2 regions of the Streptomyces sp. NPDC051569 genome follow, and region 2 is predicted to be linked to the other one. Evidence: predicted binding sites of a transcription regulator. Region 2 holds the regulator's gene; the other holds the start of a gene.
What was found. The regulator HrcA, encoded in region 2, represses chaperone genes, less so after heat shock. The targets are predictions, from matches to a motif close to TTNGCACTCNGNNNNNCNGAGTGCNAA.
Positions count from the first base shown of each region.

Region 1 (7,464 bases), on a different contig from region 2:
GCCGCCGAGCAGGAATGGCTCGACACCTGGCAGAGCGTCTACGACGCGTCGTACACCGGGTCGTGGGACGCGATGGGCGAGGACTTCACCGGCTGGGACAGCAGCTACGACGGGTCGGCGATCCCGGTCGCGGAGATGCGCGAGTGGCGCGACGCCACGGTCGACCGCATCCTCGAAACGCGCCCGCGCCGGGTCCTGGAGATCGGCGTCGGCAGCGGCGTGTTCCTGGCCCGGATCGCGCCGCACTGCGAGACGTACGTCGGTACGGACCTGTCGCCGGTGGCCATCGCGACGCTCGGCACGCAGCTCGAAGCGCACCCCGCGCTCCAGCAGCGGGTGGAGCTGCGGGCACAGCCCGCGCATGTCACCGACGGGCTGCCGGAGGGCTCCTTCGACACCGTGGTGATCAACTCGGTGGTGCAGTACTTCCCCAGCGGCGAGTATCTGACCGGTGTCCTGACCGGCGCGCTGCGGCTGCTGGCCCCCGGCGGCCGGCTCTTCATCGGTGACGTACGGAATCTCCGGCTCCAGGAGAGCTTCGCCGCCGCCGTCCAGCTCCGCCGCGCACCCGCCGGTACGGACGCCGGGGCGCTGCGGGCACTGACGGCGCGGGCCGTCGAGACGGAGAACGAACTGCTCGTCGATCCGGCGTACTTCACCGCCCTCGCGGCCGGACTCGACGCGATCGCGGCCGTCGACGTGCGGACGAAGCGGGCGACGACCGGCAACGAGCTGACCCGCTACCGGTACGACGTCGTCCTGGCGAAGTCCCCGGCCCGGACCGTCTCGCTGGCCTCGGCGGCCCCGCTGGTCTGGGGGACGGAGGTGACGGACCTGGACGGGCTCGCCGCCCTCCTCACCGTGCCGGGGCGTGTGCTGCCGGTCCGTGTGACGGGCGTACCGAACCGGCGGCTCGTCCCGGACGTGCCCGAGCCGGACGGCTCCCTGGCTCCCGACACCGAGGAGTTCCACGCGCTGGCCGCGCGGCTGGGTCTGTGGTCGGCGGCCACCTGGTCGGCCACCCGGAACGACCACGTGGACATCCTGTTCGCGCGGGCCGCCGACACCGAGGGCGCCGCGCTCACGGGCCTCCTGGGATCACCGGAACCCTCCGCCGACGCCTCTTCCGGGCCGCTCACCAACACCCCGGCACGGCGCGCGGTACCGGTCGGCTGACCGCCCGTCACACACCCACCGGCCCCGGCCGCCCACCCGACCGACAGGTCACCACGGGCAGCCGGGGCCGCCTGGTGTCCGGGGCGCCGCCCGGAGCTCAAGCCGCGTGCTCCGAGCCCTCTTCACAAGGAGTGGCAGGAAGGATCAGTACCCACCCACCCACCCACCCTGACTGACTGGCGAGTTGACGCCTGGTGACCGGCTTGCCACGGAGGGTGTCGGCGCTCTAGCGTGCCCAGAGAGCAAACAGCCCCCGCTCGGTGCGACAACACCTGCGGGGGCCTGACCAACAAGATCGACCACTTGAGAAAGCGATCTGATGGCTGACACCCAGTTTAGTGCTGCCCCCGACCCGTCGCGCCCGGCTCCGCCCGACCTCGCGGCATCTCCGCAGGCTTCTCACCCGATGGCCAACCCCGGCTACGGCAAGCGTTCGACCCCGGATCAACCGCCCAGGGGCTCCGCCGACTTCGCCCACCTGCCGCGCCGCGAGGCGGCCGTCGCCGCCTTCATCGACCGGCTGCGGGACGGCTCGGACATGTCCGTGAAGACCCTCGCCAAGGCCCTTCCGTACGGCCAGTGCGCACTGCGCACCGCGCTGCGGACACTCCAGGCCACCGGCCATCTGCGGCGGGGCCGCGAACACCTCTTCACGGAGGACGGGGCGCGCTGGGTGACGCGTACGTGGTTCTCCCGGACCGCACGCACGAACGCCTGGTGGTCCGCGTTCATCTCCGGTGACGTACCGCCCGACGACGGGGCGTCCGCCCGTAGGCAAACCCGCTCCCGCGCCTACATCCTGCTCGCCGCGCTCGGCCGGACCGCCCCCGCGCTGTCGCTGTCCGCCGCCGACTGCACGGCGCTGGAACCGCTCACCGCCACCTGGTTCGAGCGGGGCGCCACCGAACGGCAGGTGCTGCGCGCCCTCACCAACGGACTGCCCTCCGTCATCCACCACCCGGCGGCCTTCACCCGTAAGCGCCTGGAGGAGAAGCTCCCACCGGAACCGGTCATCGCCCCCCGGCCCGCGCTGCGGATCCTGGAGTGCGCCACGTGCTGCGCCCCGGGCCGCCCCGAGACCCTGCTCGACGGCGAGTGCGGCCCGTGCCGGGGCGAGCCCGCACCCGTACGCGGCCCGTCCCCGGTGCCCCCGGACCGGGTCCGGGCACTGGCCGCCGAGGCCCGCGCGGCGGCGTCCCGCCCCCCGGAAAGGACCCCCGTGTGACGGTTCAGTTGATCCGCCGACACCAGCCCGGGGCACCATGGAGGCGAGGAGGCGACACCATGACCCCCAGCTCCAGCGCCCACATCGGCCAGATGTCCGTCGAGGACTTCGAGGCGATCGCTCGTCATACGCCCGAGACGGTCACGCTCGAATTCATCAACGGAAAGCTAGAGGTCAAGCCCGTGCCGGACGGCGACCACGGTGAGATCATCATGTGGCTGCTGCGGCAGTGTCTCCAGCAGCGCCCGGAACTGGGCCTCTATCCGGAGCAGGGGCTGATGGTGGAGACATATCGCAACGGCCGTGCCCGCCCGGACGGCACATTGACGCAAGTCGGCAACTTCGCCGGGCACAGCGAATGGGCTCCGGCCGACGGGGTCCTCATGACCGTCGAGGTCACGTCGCACGACCGGGACACCGATCGCCACGATCGTGTGGAGAAGCGGGACGGCTATGCCGCTGCGGGCATCCCCGTCTACCTCCTGATCGACCGGGACGCCGAGCAGGTCGTGGTGTACACCGATCCGGAAAAGGGCCGTTACCGGAATCGCGTCTCCCACGCGTACGGCGCCACGGTCAAGCTCCCGAGTCCCGTTGCCATCACCCTGGACACCGAAAAACTCCAGGACTACGCGCGCTGAAACGCCCGAGGGCGGCACCCCCTCGTGAGAGGAGGTGCCGCCCTCGGTCAGGACGGTTGATCAACCGGCGGCCGGAGCCTGGGGTCGATCAGAAGTCCATGTCACCGCCCGGCATGCCACCCGGAGCACCGGCGGCGCCGGCCTTCTCGGGCTTGTCGGCGATGACGGCCTCGGTCGTGAGGAACAGCGCCGCGATGGAGGCCGCGTTCTGCAGGGCAGAGCGGGTGACCTTCGCGGGGTCGATGATGCCCTCGGCGATCATGTCGACGTACTCGCCGGTCGCGGCGTTGAGGCCGTGGCCGACCGTCAGGTTGCGGACCTTCTCGACGACGACGCCACCCTCAAGACCACCGTTCACGGCGATCTGCTTGAGCGGGGCCTCCAGCGCGAGCTTGACGATCGCGGCACCGGTGGCCTCGTCGCCCGAGAGCTCCAGCTTCTCGAAGACCGAGGAAGCCTGGAGCAGAGCCACGCCACCACCGGCGACGATGCCCTCCTCGACGGCGGCCTTGGCGTTGCGCACCGCGTCCTCGATGCGGTGCTTGCGCTCCTTGAGCTCGACCTCGGTCGCGGCGCCGGCCTTGATGACGGCCACGCCGCCGGCCAGCTTCGCGAGGCGCTCCTGGAGCTTCTCGCGGTCGTAGTCCGAGTCGCTGTTCTCGATCTCGGCGCGGATCTGCTTGACGCGACCGGCGACCTGCTCGCTGTCACCGGCACCGTCGACGATGGTGGTCTCGTCCTTGGTGATGACGACCTTGCGGGCACGGCCCAGCAGGTCCAGGCCGGCGTTCTCAAGCTTGAGACCGACCTCCTCGGAGATGACCGTTCCACCGGTGAGGATGGCGATGTCGTTGAGCATGGCCTTGCGGCGGTCACCGAAGCCCGGGGCCTTGACGGCGACGGACTTGAAGGTGCCACGGATCTTGTTGACGACCAGCGTCGACAGCGCCTCGCCCTCGACGTCCTCCGCGATGATCAGCAGCGGCTTGCCGGACTGCATGACCTTTTCGAGCAGCGGAAGGAGGTCCTTCACGTTGCCGATCTTGGAGTTGACGATCAGGAGGTACGGGTCGTCGAGGGACGACTCCATGCGCTCCATGTCGGTGGCGAAGTACGCCGAGATGTAGCCCTTGTCGAAGCGCATACCCTCGGTGAGCTCCAGCTCCAGACCGAAGGTCTGGGACTCCTCGACGGTGATGACGCCTTCCTTGCCGACCTTGTCCATGGCCTCGGCGATGAGCTCGCCGATCTGGGTGTCAGCGGCGGAGATGGAGGCGGTCGAAGCGATCTGCTCCTTGGTCTCCACGTCCTTGGCCTGCTCCAGCAGGGCGCCGGAGACGGCCTCGACGGCCTTCTCGATGCCGCGCTTGAGGGCCATCGGGTTGGCGCCGGCGGCCACGTTGCGCAGGCCCTCACGGACGAGCGCCTGGGCGAGCACGGTCGCGGTGGTCGTACCGTCGCCGGCGACGTCGTCCGTCTTCTTGGCGACTTCCTTGACCAGCTCGGCGCCGATCTTCTCGTACGGGTCCTCGAGCTCGATCTCCTTGGCGATGGAAACACCATCGTTGGTGATCGTGGGGGCGCCCCACTTCTTCTCGAGGACGACGTTGCGGCCCTTGGGACCAAGGGTGACCTTGACGGCGTCGGCGAGCTGGTTCATCCCGCGCTCGAGACCGCGCCGTGCCTCCTCGTCGAACGCGATGATCTTAGCCATGTGAAGTGGTCCTCCCGGACTGGGGTGGATTGCTCCGGACCGTGTCGGCGCCCGCGACGGACGGCCTGAGAGCCATGCGGTTCCTTGCCCCGCCGGCTCTTCGGGCCTCACCGACCCGGTCCATAAGTTGTCACTCTCACTTGCAGAGTGCTAACGCCAATGATTAGCACTCGACCCCCGAGAGTGCAAGCTCCTCCGGCGTCTCCGGCGAGCGACCGCCCCTCGCGGAGACCGCCCGGACGGCACCCACCGCACCCGGTCCGGGCACCCGCGAGCAGCGAGGACACAGGCGCGCGGGCGCGCGGGCGCGCGGGCGCGCGGGCGCGCGGGCACGGGCAGCGGGGCACGCGCACGGGCACGGGCAGCGGGGCACGCGCACGCCGGGCACGCACGAGGGGCCCGTATCCCATCTCTGGGATACGGGCCCCTCGGCGTGAGTGCGTCGGTGGCCGATCGCGCCGGGATCAGACGGCGAGCTTGACCATGTCCGCCTGCGGACCCTTCTGGCCCTGCGAGATCTCGAACTCCACTCGCTGACCTTCTTCAAGGGTGCGGTAACCGTCCATCTGGATCGCGCTGTAGTGGACGAAAACATCCGCACCACCGTCGACCGCGATGAAGCCGTAGCCCTTCTCCGCGTTGAACCACTTGACGGTGCCCTGAGCCATGCCTAACTCCCCTATTACTGGCCCTTGCGCGGGGCCATACTTCGCGCCGGAACGCGTCGACCGCGGCTGAATGTATCTGCCCAACTGCCCTCTGCAACAGGTCAATCGGACGAGAATTCTGGGCATGGCTGAACACGCATAGCGATGAATTCACTGCGTTCCAGGGCAAGTCGGGCCGGGCAAAGCGCACCTAAAGCGCAAACGGCACCGGGAGTTCGGCCCCATCTTGTCGCGTTCTCACGGGCGTTGGGCGCGTGGAGCGGAGGGGCGTTCCCTTACTCTATCGCGCTCAACCATAAAGAACGGCCCCCTCCGCTTCGCTTGCGGAGAGGGCCGTGGGAGTTACGGAGTGTCAGCAACCGCCCGCGACGGCGGGGATGATCGAGATGCCCGCGCCCTCGGGAGTGGCGGTCTCCAGGCCCTGCTCGAAGCGGACGTCGTCGTCGTTCACGTAGACGTTCACGAAGCGCCGCAGCTTGCCCTGGTCGTCCAGGACACGGGCCGCGATGCCCGGGTGGTCGGCCTCCAGGGACTGGATGACCTCGGAGAGGTTCGCTCCCTCCGCCGGGACCTCGGCCTGGCCACCGGTGTACGTACGGAGAATGGTGGGGATGCGGACCTTGACGCTCATGGTGGGGTGCCTTCCTTCAGTGGTGGGCGGTGGTGCTCGGCGGGCCCGCCGCCCGGCAGGGCGCGGGCCCGGAGCGGGCCGGACGGGGACGGCGTGGTCAGCCGGCCAGGCCGGCGGCGCGGAAGGCGTCGAGACTCGCGGGGATCGTGGCAGTCGGCCCGGTCGTCGGCGCCACGGCGTCCAGCGTCTTCAGACCGTCGCCCGTGTTGAGCACCACGGTGGTGAGCGTCGGGTCCAGGAGTCCGGCCTCGATGAGCTTCTTCGTGACACCGACGGTCACGCCGCCCGCCGTCTCCGCGAAGATCCCCTCGGTGCGCGCCAGCAGCTTGATCGCGTCGACGATCTGCTCGTCGTTCACGTCCTCGACAGCGCCGCCGGTGCGGCGGGCGATGTCCAGGACGTACGGGCCGTCGGCCGGGTTTCCGATCGCCAGGGACTTGGCGATGGTGTCGGGCTTCTGCGGCCGTACGACGTCGTGCCCGGCCTTGAAGGCGGTGGACACCGGGGAGCAGCCCTCGGCCTGGGCGCCGAAGATCTTGTACGGCTTGTCCTCGACCAGGCCGAGCTTGATCAGTTCCTGCAGGCCCTTGTCGATCTTCGTGAGCTGCGATCCGGAGGCGATCGGGATGACGAGCTGGTCGGGCAGCCGCCAGCCGAGCTGCTCGCAGATCTCGTACGCGAGCGTCTTGGAGCCCTCGCCGTAGTACGGGCGGAGGTTGACGTTGACGAAGCCCCAGCCCTCGCCCAGCGGGTCGCCGATGAGCTCCGAGCAGAAGCGGTTGACGTCGTCGTAGTTGCCCTCGATGCCGACGAGTTCACCGCCGTACACGGCGGCCATGACGACCTTGCCCTGCTCCAGGTCGTGCGGGATGAACACGCAGGAGCGGAAGCCGGCGCGGGCGGCGGCGGCGCCGACGGCGCCGGCGAGGTTGCCGGTGGAGGAGCAGGAGAGAGTGGTGAAGCCGAAGGCGCGGGCGGCCTCGACGGCGATGGCGACGACGCGGTCCTTGAAGGAGTGCGTCGGGTTGCCGGAGTCGTCCTTGACGTGGAGCGAGCCGGTGATGCCGAGTTCGCGGGCGAGGTTGTCGGCCTTGACGAGCTTGGTGAAGCCGGGGTTGATGTTCGGCTTCGTGGCCACGTCGGCGGGGACGGGCAGCAGCGGGGCGTAGCGCCAGATGTTGTCGGGGCCCTCCGCGATGCGCTTCTTCAGCTCTTCGGGGCCCCCGCTCGGCAGGTTGTACGCGACTTCGAGCGGCCCGAAACAGGAGGCGCAGGCGAAAAGGGGACCGAGGCCGAAGCGCTCTCCGCATTCGCGGCACGAGAGGGCGGCGGCGGGTCCGAGATCGACGGCGCCGGAGGCGGATTCGTGGTGGACGGTCTGCACAGCCATGGAGGCGAGGCCCTTTCTC
Region 1 covers NZ_JBITDJ010000008.1:188,137-195,600, reverse strand. Annotated here, with positions in the region: gene ACIBAE_RS15605 (amino acid adenylation domain-containing protein) at 1-1,176, shown strand, start outside; gene ACIBAE_RS15600 (hypothetical protein) at 1,496-2,401, shown strand; gene ACIBAE_RS15595 (Uma2 family endonuclease) at 2,461-3,042, shown strand; gene groL (chaperonin GroEL) at 3,131-4,756, opposite strand; gene ACIBAE_RS15585 (cold-shock protein) at 5,221-5,424, opposite strand; gene ACIBAE_RS15580 (MoaD/ThiS family protein) at 5,777-6,055, opposite strand; gene thrC (threonine synthase) at 6,153-7,445, opposite strand; SAM riboswitch class I at 7,463-7,464, opposite strand, start outside.
Region 1: groL (chaperonin GroEL) is a predicted target of HrcA. The motif match lies at 4,884-4,910, and genes of this name have one in related genera.

Region 2 (7,464 bases):
CGCCGGACCCGGAATGCCCGACCCCGCCCAGGGACAGCCCGAGGGCAGCCAGGCCCGCTTCCTCTCTCTGCTGTACGGAGAGCTGAAGCCGCTGCCCGGCGCGGGCGTGCGGTGCACCCTCGCGAGCGCCGGCCACCCGCTGCCCCTGGTCCTGCGGCCCGACGGATCGGTACGGGCCGCGGCGGAGCCGCAGCTGCTCCTCGGGGTCGTCGACAACGTCACGTACGAGAGCACCACCTTCCAGCTGGAGCCCGGGGACACGCTGCTCTGCGTCACCGACGGCGTCACCGAGCGCCGTTCCGGTCCGCTCATGCTGGACGACGGCGACGGCCTCGCGCGGGCCCTGGCGGGGTGCGCGGGCCTGACGGCGCAGGGCGTCGCGGAGCGCATACGGCGGGCCGTGCACGACTTCGCGGAGACACCGCCGGAGGACGATCTGGCGCTGCTGGTGTTCCAGGCCGAGTGAGCCGTTCCCCGGCCCGGCGGTCTCCGGGCCGGGTAACCCGCCGCGTACGGGACAATGGGGTCATGCCTTCCGCACTGCCCGACGGTGACCCCATGCCCGAGACCGGGGCCCTGCCCCGGCACGCCCTGGAGGGCGCGGCGGACCGGCCGCTCGGCTTCTACCTGCACGTTCCGTACTGCGCGACCCGCTGCGGCTACTGCGACTTCAACACGTACACGGCGACCGAGCTGCGCGGCTCCGGAGGCGTCCTGGCCTCCCGCGACAACTACGCCGAGACCCTGATCGACGAGGTCAGGCTGGCCAGGAAGGTGCTGGGCGACGACCCGAGGCCGGTCCGTACGGTATTCGTCGGGGGCGGCACCCCGACACTGCTGGCCGCCGGGGATCTCGTCCGGATGCTCGGGGCCGTCCGCGACGAGTTCGGCCTGGCGGACGACGCGGAGATCACCACCGAGGCGAATCCGGAATCGGTCGATCCGGCCTATCTCGCGGCCCTGCGCGAAGGCGGCTTCAACCGGATCTCCTTCGGGATGCAGAGCGCGAAGCAGCACGTGCTGAAGGTCCTGGACCGTACGCACACCCCGGGCCGGCCCGAGGCGTGTGTCGCGGAGGCCCGCGCGGCGGGCTTCGAGCACGTGAACCTCGACCTGATCTACGGCACACCGGGGGAGAGCGACGACGACTGGCGCGCGTCGCTCGCGGCGGCGGTCGGGGCGGGGCCCGACCACATCTCGGCGTACGCGCTGATCGTGGAGGAAGGCACCCAGCTCGCGCGCCGCATCCGGCGCGGCGAGGTCCCGATGACGGACGACGACGAGCACGCGGACCGGTATCTGATCGCGGACTCGGCGCTCGCGGAGGCCGGCTACTCCTGGTACGAGGTGTCCAACTGGGCGACCTCGGAGGCGGCCCGCTGCCTCCACAACGAGCTGTACTGGCGCGGCGCCGACTGGTGGGGCGCGGGCCCCGGCGCCCACAGCCACGTCGGCGGCGTCCGCTGGTGGAACGTCAAGCACCCCGGCGCGTACGCGGCGGCACTGGCGGAGGGCCGCTCCCCGGGCGCGGGCCGGGAGATCCTCACCCCGGAGGACCGCCGGGTCGAACGCATCCTCCTGGAGTTGCGTCTCTCGGACGGCTGTGACCTGTCCCTGCTGGCCCCGGCCGGACTGGCGGCCGCGAAGCAGGCCGTCACGGACGGCCTCCTCGACCCGGCGCCCTTCGCGGCGGGCCGCGCGGTCCTGACGCTCCGGGGCCGCCTCCTGGCGGACGCGGTGGTCCGGGACCTGGTGGACTGAGACCTGGTGGACTGAGACCTGGTGGAGTGAGACCGGGTGGTCCGGGACCGGGTGGTCAGGGACTGGGTGGACCGGGCCCGCCGGCTCTGCGCGCGGGGGGAGGGGCGCGTCCGGTGCCTCCTACGCGGGGGGCTCCGTGACGTGGTCGATCAGGTGTTCCACCGCACCCAGCAGCGTCGGCTCCAGGTCTCGGTAGGTGCGCACCCGCGACAGGATGTGCTGCCACGCCGCGCCCGTGTTCTCCGGCCAGCCCAGCGCCCGGCACACGCCCGTCTTCCAGTCCTCGCCCCTCGGCACCGCCGGCCACGCCGGGATGCCCACCGACGACGGCTTCACGGCCGCCCACACGTCGATGTACGGGTGGCCCACCACCAGCACGTCCGCGCCGGTCACCTCGGCCGCGATGCGGGACTCCTTCGAGCCCGGCACCAGATGGTCGACGAGCACGCCCAGCCGGGCGTCCGGTGCCGGGCCGAACTCCGCGACGACCGCCGGAAGGTCGTCGATGCCCTCCAGGTACTCCACGACCACGCCCTCGACGCGCAGATCGTCGCCCCACACCCGCTCGACCAGTTCCGCGTCGTGCCGTCCCTCGACATAGATACGGCCCGCCCTGGCCACCCGGGCGCGCGCGCCGGGCACGGCGATCGACCCCGAGGCCGTACGGGCGGGACCGGCGTGGGCCGGGCGGCCCGACGGGCGGACCAGGGTCACCACGCGCCCCTCCAGCAGGAACCCGCCCGGTACCAGCGGGAAAACCCGGTGCTTGCCGAAGCGGTCCTCCAGAGTGACCGTCGGCCCCTCGGCGGTCTTCTCGCAGCGGATCACCGCCCCGCAGAAGCCCGTCGACACCTCCTCGACCACCAGGTCGGGCTCGGCCGGTACCTCGGGCGCGGGCGTGGACCGTTTCCACGGCGGCGTCAGATCAGGGCTGTAGCTGCGCATTCGCAAGACGATAAGCCGATGGACGCCGTACGACTACGACACGCCGAAACGTGACGCCAACGCGTCGCGCTGCGCCCGGACGAACGCCGCGTCGACCACCGCCCCGTGCCCCGGGACGTACACCGCGTCCGGGCCACCGAGCGACAGCAGCCGGTCCAGGGCCGCCGGCCAGCGCCCGGGGATCGCGTCCGGACCGGCCTGCGGCTCGCCCGACTCCTCCACCAGGTCGCCGCAGAAGACCACGTCAGGGGAGCCGGGTACCAGCACCGCGAGATCGTGGCCGGTGTGCCCGGGGCCGGCGTTCGCCAGCAGGACCCGCCGTCCGCCGCCCAGGTCCAGCGTCAGCTGCCCGGAGACCGCGTGCCGGGGCGGCACCAGCAGATCCACCGCCTCGGCGGCCTCCGCCGCCCCGGCCCCCTCGCGTACGGCGTCCTCGTACAGCGCAGCCCCGCCCCCTGCCAGCAGTTCCGCCGCGCCCACCGCGCCGTACACCTCCACTCCCGCGAACGCCGAGGTCCCCAGGACATGGTCGAAATGCGGGTGGCTCAGTGCGATATGCGTCACTCGCCGGCCGCCGAGCAGCGACCGCGCCTGCACACGGAGTTCGGCGCCCTCACGGACCGTCGACCCCGTGTCGTACAGCAGGGCCGCGTCGGCGCCGGCCACCAGACCGGCCGTGGCGTCCCAGCCGGGCAGCCGCCGCCGCCCCACCCCGGGGGCCAGCCGCTCCCACCCGTGCTCTTCCCAACGGACGTTCATGCGAGGACGCTATCGGCAACGATCAGCGGAATCGGGGTAGGTGTGAGCGCGGTAGCGTGGTCGGCCACCCTTGCTGCGGTCGGCCGCCCTTGCTAGAGGCGTACCCCACAGCCGTACACTGGCCCGGGGGATGCTGGCACTCCCGTGGAGCGAGTGCCAGGCCGGATACGACGGACGACAGCTGGAGGTGTGCGCGATGCTCAGCGAACGCAGACTCGAAGTCCTGCGCGCCATCGTCCAGGACTATGTCGGCACCGAGGAGCCCGTCGGCTCCAAGGCACTGACCGAGCGGCACAATCTCGGTGTCTCGCCGGCCACCGTCCGCAACGACATGGCGGTGCTGGAGGACGAGGGCTTCATCGCCCAGCCGCACACCAGCGCCGGGCGCATCCCGACGGACAAGGGCTACCGGCTCTTCGTCGACCGGCTGGCCGGGGTCAAGCCCCTGTCCTCGCCGGAGCGCCGCGCCATCCAGAGCTTCCTGGACGTGGCCGTCGACCTCGACGACGTCGTGGGCCGTACGGTACGGCTGCTGGCGCAGCTGACCCGGCAGGTCGCCGTCGTGCAGTACCCCTCGCTGACCCGCTCGACGGTGCGGCATGTGGAACTGCTGTCGCTCGCCCCGGCCCGGCTGATGCTCGTCCTGATCACCGACACCGGACGCGTCGAACAGCGCATGATCGACTGCGCGGCGCCGTTCGGCGAGACCTCGCTCGCGGACCTGAGGGCCCGGCTCAACAGCCGGATCGTCGGGCGCCGCTTCGCGGACGTCCCGCAGCTGGTGCAGGACCTGCCCGATTCGTTCGAGCAGGAGGACCGGGGGACCGTCACGACGGTGCTCGCGACCCTGCTGGAGACCCTGGTCGAGGAGACCGAGGAGCGGCTCGTGATCGGCGGCACCGCCAATCTGACCCGCTTCGGACATGACTTCCCGCTCACCATCCGGCCGGTGCTGGAGGCGCTGGAGGAGCACGTGGTGCTGCTCAAGCTGCTGGGCGAGGCGGAACACCCCGGCATGACCGTACGTATCGGGCACGAGAACGCCCACGAGGGCCTCAACTCCACGTCCGTCGTCGCGGTCGGCTACGGTTCGGGCGACGAGGCAGTCGCCAAACTCGGCGTGGTCGGACCGACCCGCATGGACTACCCCGGAACGATGGGAGCGGTACGCGCAGTGGCACGTTACGTCGGACAGATCCTGGCGGAGTCGTAAGTGGCCACGGACTACTACGCCGTACTCGGCGTGCGCCGCGACGCATCACAGGACGAGATCAAGAAGGCATTCCGGCGGCTCGCCCGCGAGCTGCACCCGGATGTCAATCCCGATCCCAAGACGCAAGAGCGCTTCAAGGAGATCAACGCCGCGTACGAGGTGTTGTCGGACGCGCAGAAGAAGCAGGTCTACGACCTCGGCGGCGACCCGCTCTCGGCGAGCGGCGGCGGCGGTGCGGGCGGCTTCGGAGCCGGTGGCTTCGGCAACTTCTCGGACATCATGGACGCGTTCTTCGGTACGGCGTCGCAGCGCGGCCCGAGGTCGCGGACGCGGCGCGGCCAGGACGCGATGATCCGGCTGGAGATCGACCTCAACGAGTCGGCCTTCGGCACGACCAAGGACATCCAGGTCGACACGGCGGTCGTCTGCACGACCTGCTCGGGTGAGGGCGCGGCCCCCGGTACCTCGGCGCAGACCTGTGACATGTGCCGCGGCCGTGGCGAGGTCTCGCAGGTCACCCGGTCCTTCCTGGGCCAGGTCATGACGTCGCGGCCGTGCCCGCAGTGCCAGGGCTTCGGCACGGTCGTGCCGACCCCCTGCCCCGAGTGCGCGGGCGACGGGCGCGTGCGCTCCCGCCGTACGCTCACGGTCAAGATCCCGGCGGGTGTCGACAACGGCACCCGGATCCAGCTCGCGGGTGAGGGCGAGGTCGGCCCCGGCGGCGGCCCCGCCGGTGACCTGTATGTCGAGATCCACGAGCTGCCGCACGCGATGTTCCAGCGGCGCGGCGACGACCTGCACTGCACGGTGACCATTCCGATGACGGCGGCGTCGCTGGGCACGAAGTGCCCGCTGGAGACGCTGGACGGCCTGGAGGAGATCGACGTCCGTCCGGGCACGCAGTCCGGCCAGTCGATCCCGCTGCACGGACGCGGCATCACGCACCTGCGGGGTGGCGGCCGGGGCGACCTGATCGTGCACGTCGAGGTGATGACGCCGTCGAAGCTCGACCCGGAGCAGGAACGGCTGCTGCGCGAGCTGGCGAAACTGCGCGGCGAGGAACGGCCCACGGGCCAGTTCCAGCCGGGGCAGCAGGGATTGTTCTCGCGGTTGAAGGACGCGTTCAACGGGCGGTAGGCGGGTGCGGCCGGGGTTTCGGGGGTTGTCCCCCGGCGGGCGCGGTCAGCCGGGGGACCAGGGATTGTTCTCGCGGTTGAAGGACGCGTTCAACGGCCGGTAGGCGGGTGTGCGGCCGGGGGGTCGGGGCTTTGTGCCCCCGGCCCCCCGGCCGCTTTTCCCGGTGGACCGGATTCGAAGCTGTCCGGGCGACGTGGCACGATGCTCGCATGTCCTCCGCACTGACCGATCTCTGCCGGTATCCGATCGTGCAGGCCCCCATGGCGGGCGGCGCGTCCTGCCCGCAGCTGGCCTCGGCCGTCTCCGAGGCGGGTGGTCTCGGCTTCCTCGCCGCCGGGTACAAGACAGCGGACGGCATGTACGAAGAGGTCAAACAGCTCCGGGGGCTCACCAGTCAGCCCTTCGGCGTCAACCTCTTCATGCCGCAGCCGCAGTACGCCGACCACGCGGCCGTGGAGGTCTACCGCAACCAGCTGGCCGGTGAGACGACCTGGTACGAGACGCCGCTCGGCGACCCCCAGGCGGGCCGGGACGACGGTTACGAGGCCAAGCTCGCCATCCTGCTCGACGACCCGGTGCCGGTCGTCTCGTTCACCTTCGGCTGCCCGACCCGTACCACCCTCGACGCCTTCGCGCGGGCCGGCACGTACACCGTGGTGACCGTGACGACCCCGGAAGAGGCCCAGGCCGCGCAGTGGTCAGGGGCCGACGCCATCTGTGTCCAGGGCATCGAGGCCGGCGGCCACCAGGGCACGCACCGCGACGATCCGGCCACCGACGGGGCGGGCATCGGCCTGCTCTCGCTGGTGTCGCAGGTCCGGGAGACCGTGCAGCTGCCGATCATCGCGGCCGGCGGGCTCATGCGCGGCGGCCAGATCGCGGCGGTGCTCGCGGCGGGCGCGGACGCCGCGCAGCTCGGCACCGCGTTCCTGGTGTGCCCGGAGTCCGGGGCGAACCCGCTGCACAAGCAGGCCATGACCAACCCGCTGTTCGTACGGACGGAAATCACCCGGGCGTTCTCGGGCCGTCCCGCCCGTGGCCTCGTCAACCGCTTCATGCGGGAGCACGGTCCGTACGCCCCCTCCGCCTACCCGGAGGTCCACCACCTCACCTCCGGGCTGCGCAAGGCCGCGGCGAAGGTCGGCGACGCGCAGGGCATGGCGCTCTGGGCGGGCCAGGGCCACCGGATGGCGCGCGAGCTGCCGGCCGGCGAGCTGGTTGGCGTCCTCGCCGCCGAACTCGACGGGGCCAAGGCGTCGTTGACCCCGGGGAAGGCGTCATGACGGCCCCCGTCTTCCTCACCGAGACCGGCGCACTGCGCACCGGTACGGTCACGCTCGACGGTTCCGAGGGGCGCCATGCCGTCTCCGTACGGAGGCTGCGCGTCGGCGAGGAGGTCGTGCTCTCGGACGGCGAAGGCACCGGCGCGTACGGGACCGTCGCGGCGGTCGAGGGCAAGGACCGGCTGGACGTCGCCGTCACCGAACTGCGGACCGAGCCCGAGCCCTCCCCGCGCATCACCGTCGTACAGGCGCTGCCCAAGGGGGACCGGGGGGAGCTGGCCGTCGAGACGATGACCGAGACGGGTGTCGACGCGGTCGTCCCCTGGCAGGCCACGCGCTGCATCACGCAGTGGAAGGGCGAGCGGG
Region 2 covers NZ_JBITDJ010000011.1:134,585-142,048, reverse strand. Annotated here, with positions in the region: gene ACIBAE_RS18125 (SpoIIE family protein phosphatase) at 1-466, shown strand, start outside; gene hemW (radical SAM family heme chaperone HemW) at 529-1,761, shown strand; gene ACIBAE_RS18115 (DUF3097 domain-containing protein) at 1,882-2,706, opposite strand; gene ACIBAE_RS18110 (MBL fold metallo-hydrolase) at 2,740-3,465, opposite strand; gene hrcA (heat-inducible transcriptional repressor HrcA) at 3,662-4,678, shown strand; gene dnaJ (molecular chaperone DnaJ) at 4,679-5,815, shown strand; gene ACIBAE_RS18095 (nitronate monooxygenase) at 6,025-7,098, shown strand; gene ACIBAE_RS18090 (16S rRNA (uracil(1498)-N(3))-methyltransferase) at 7,095-7,464, shown strand, end outside.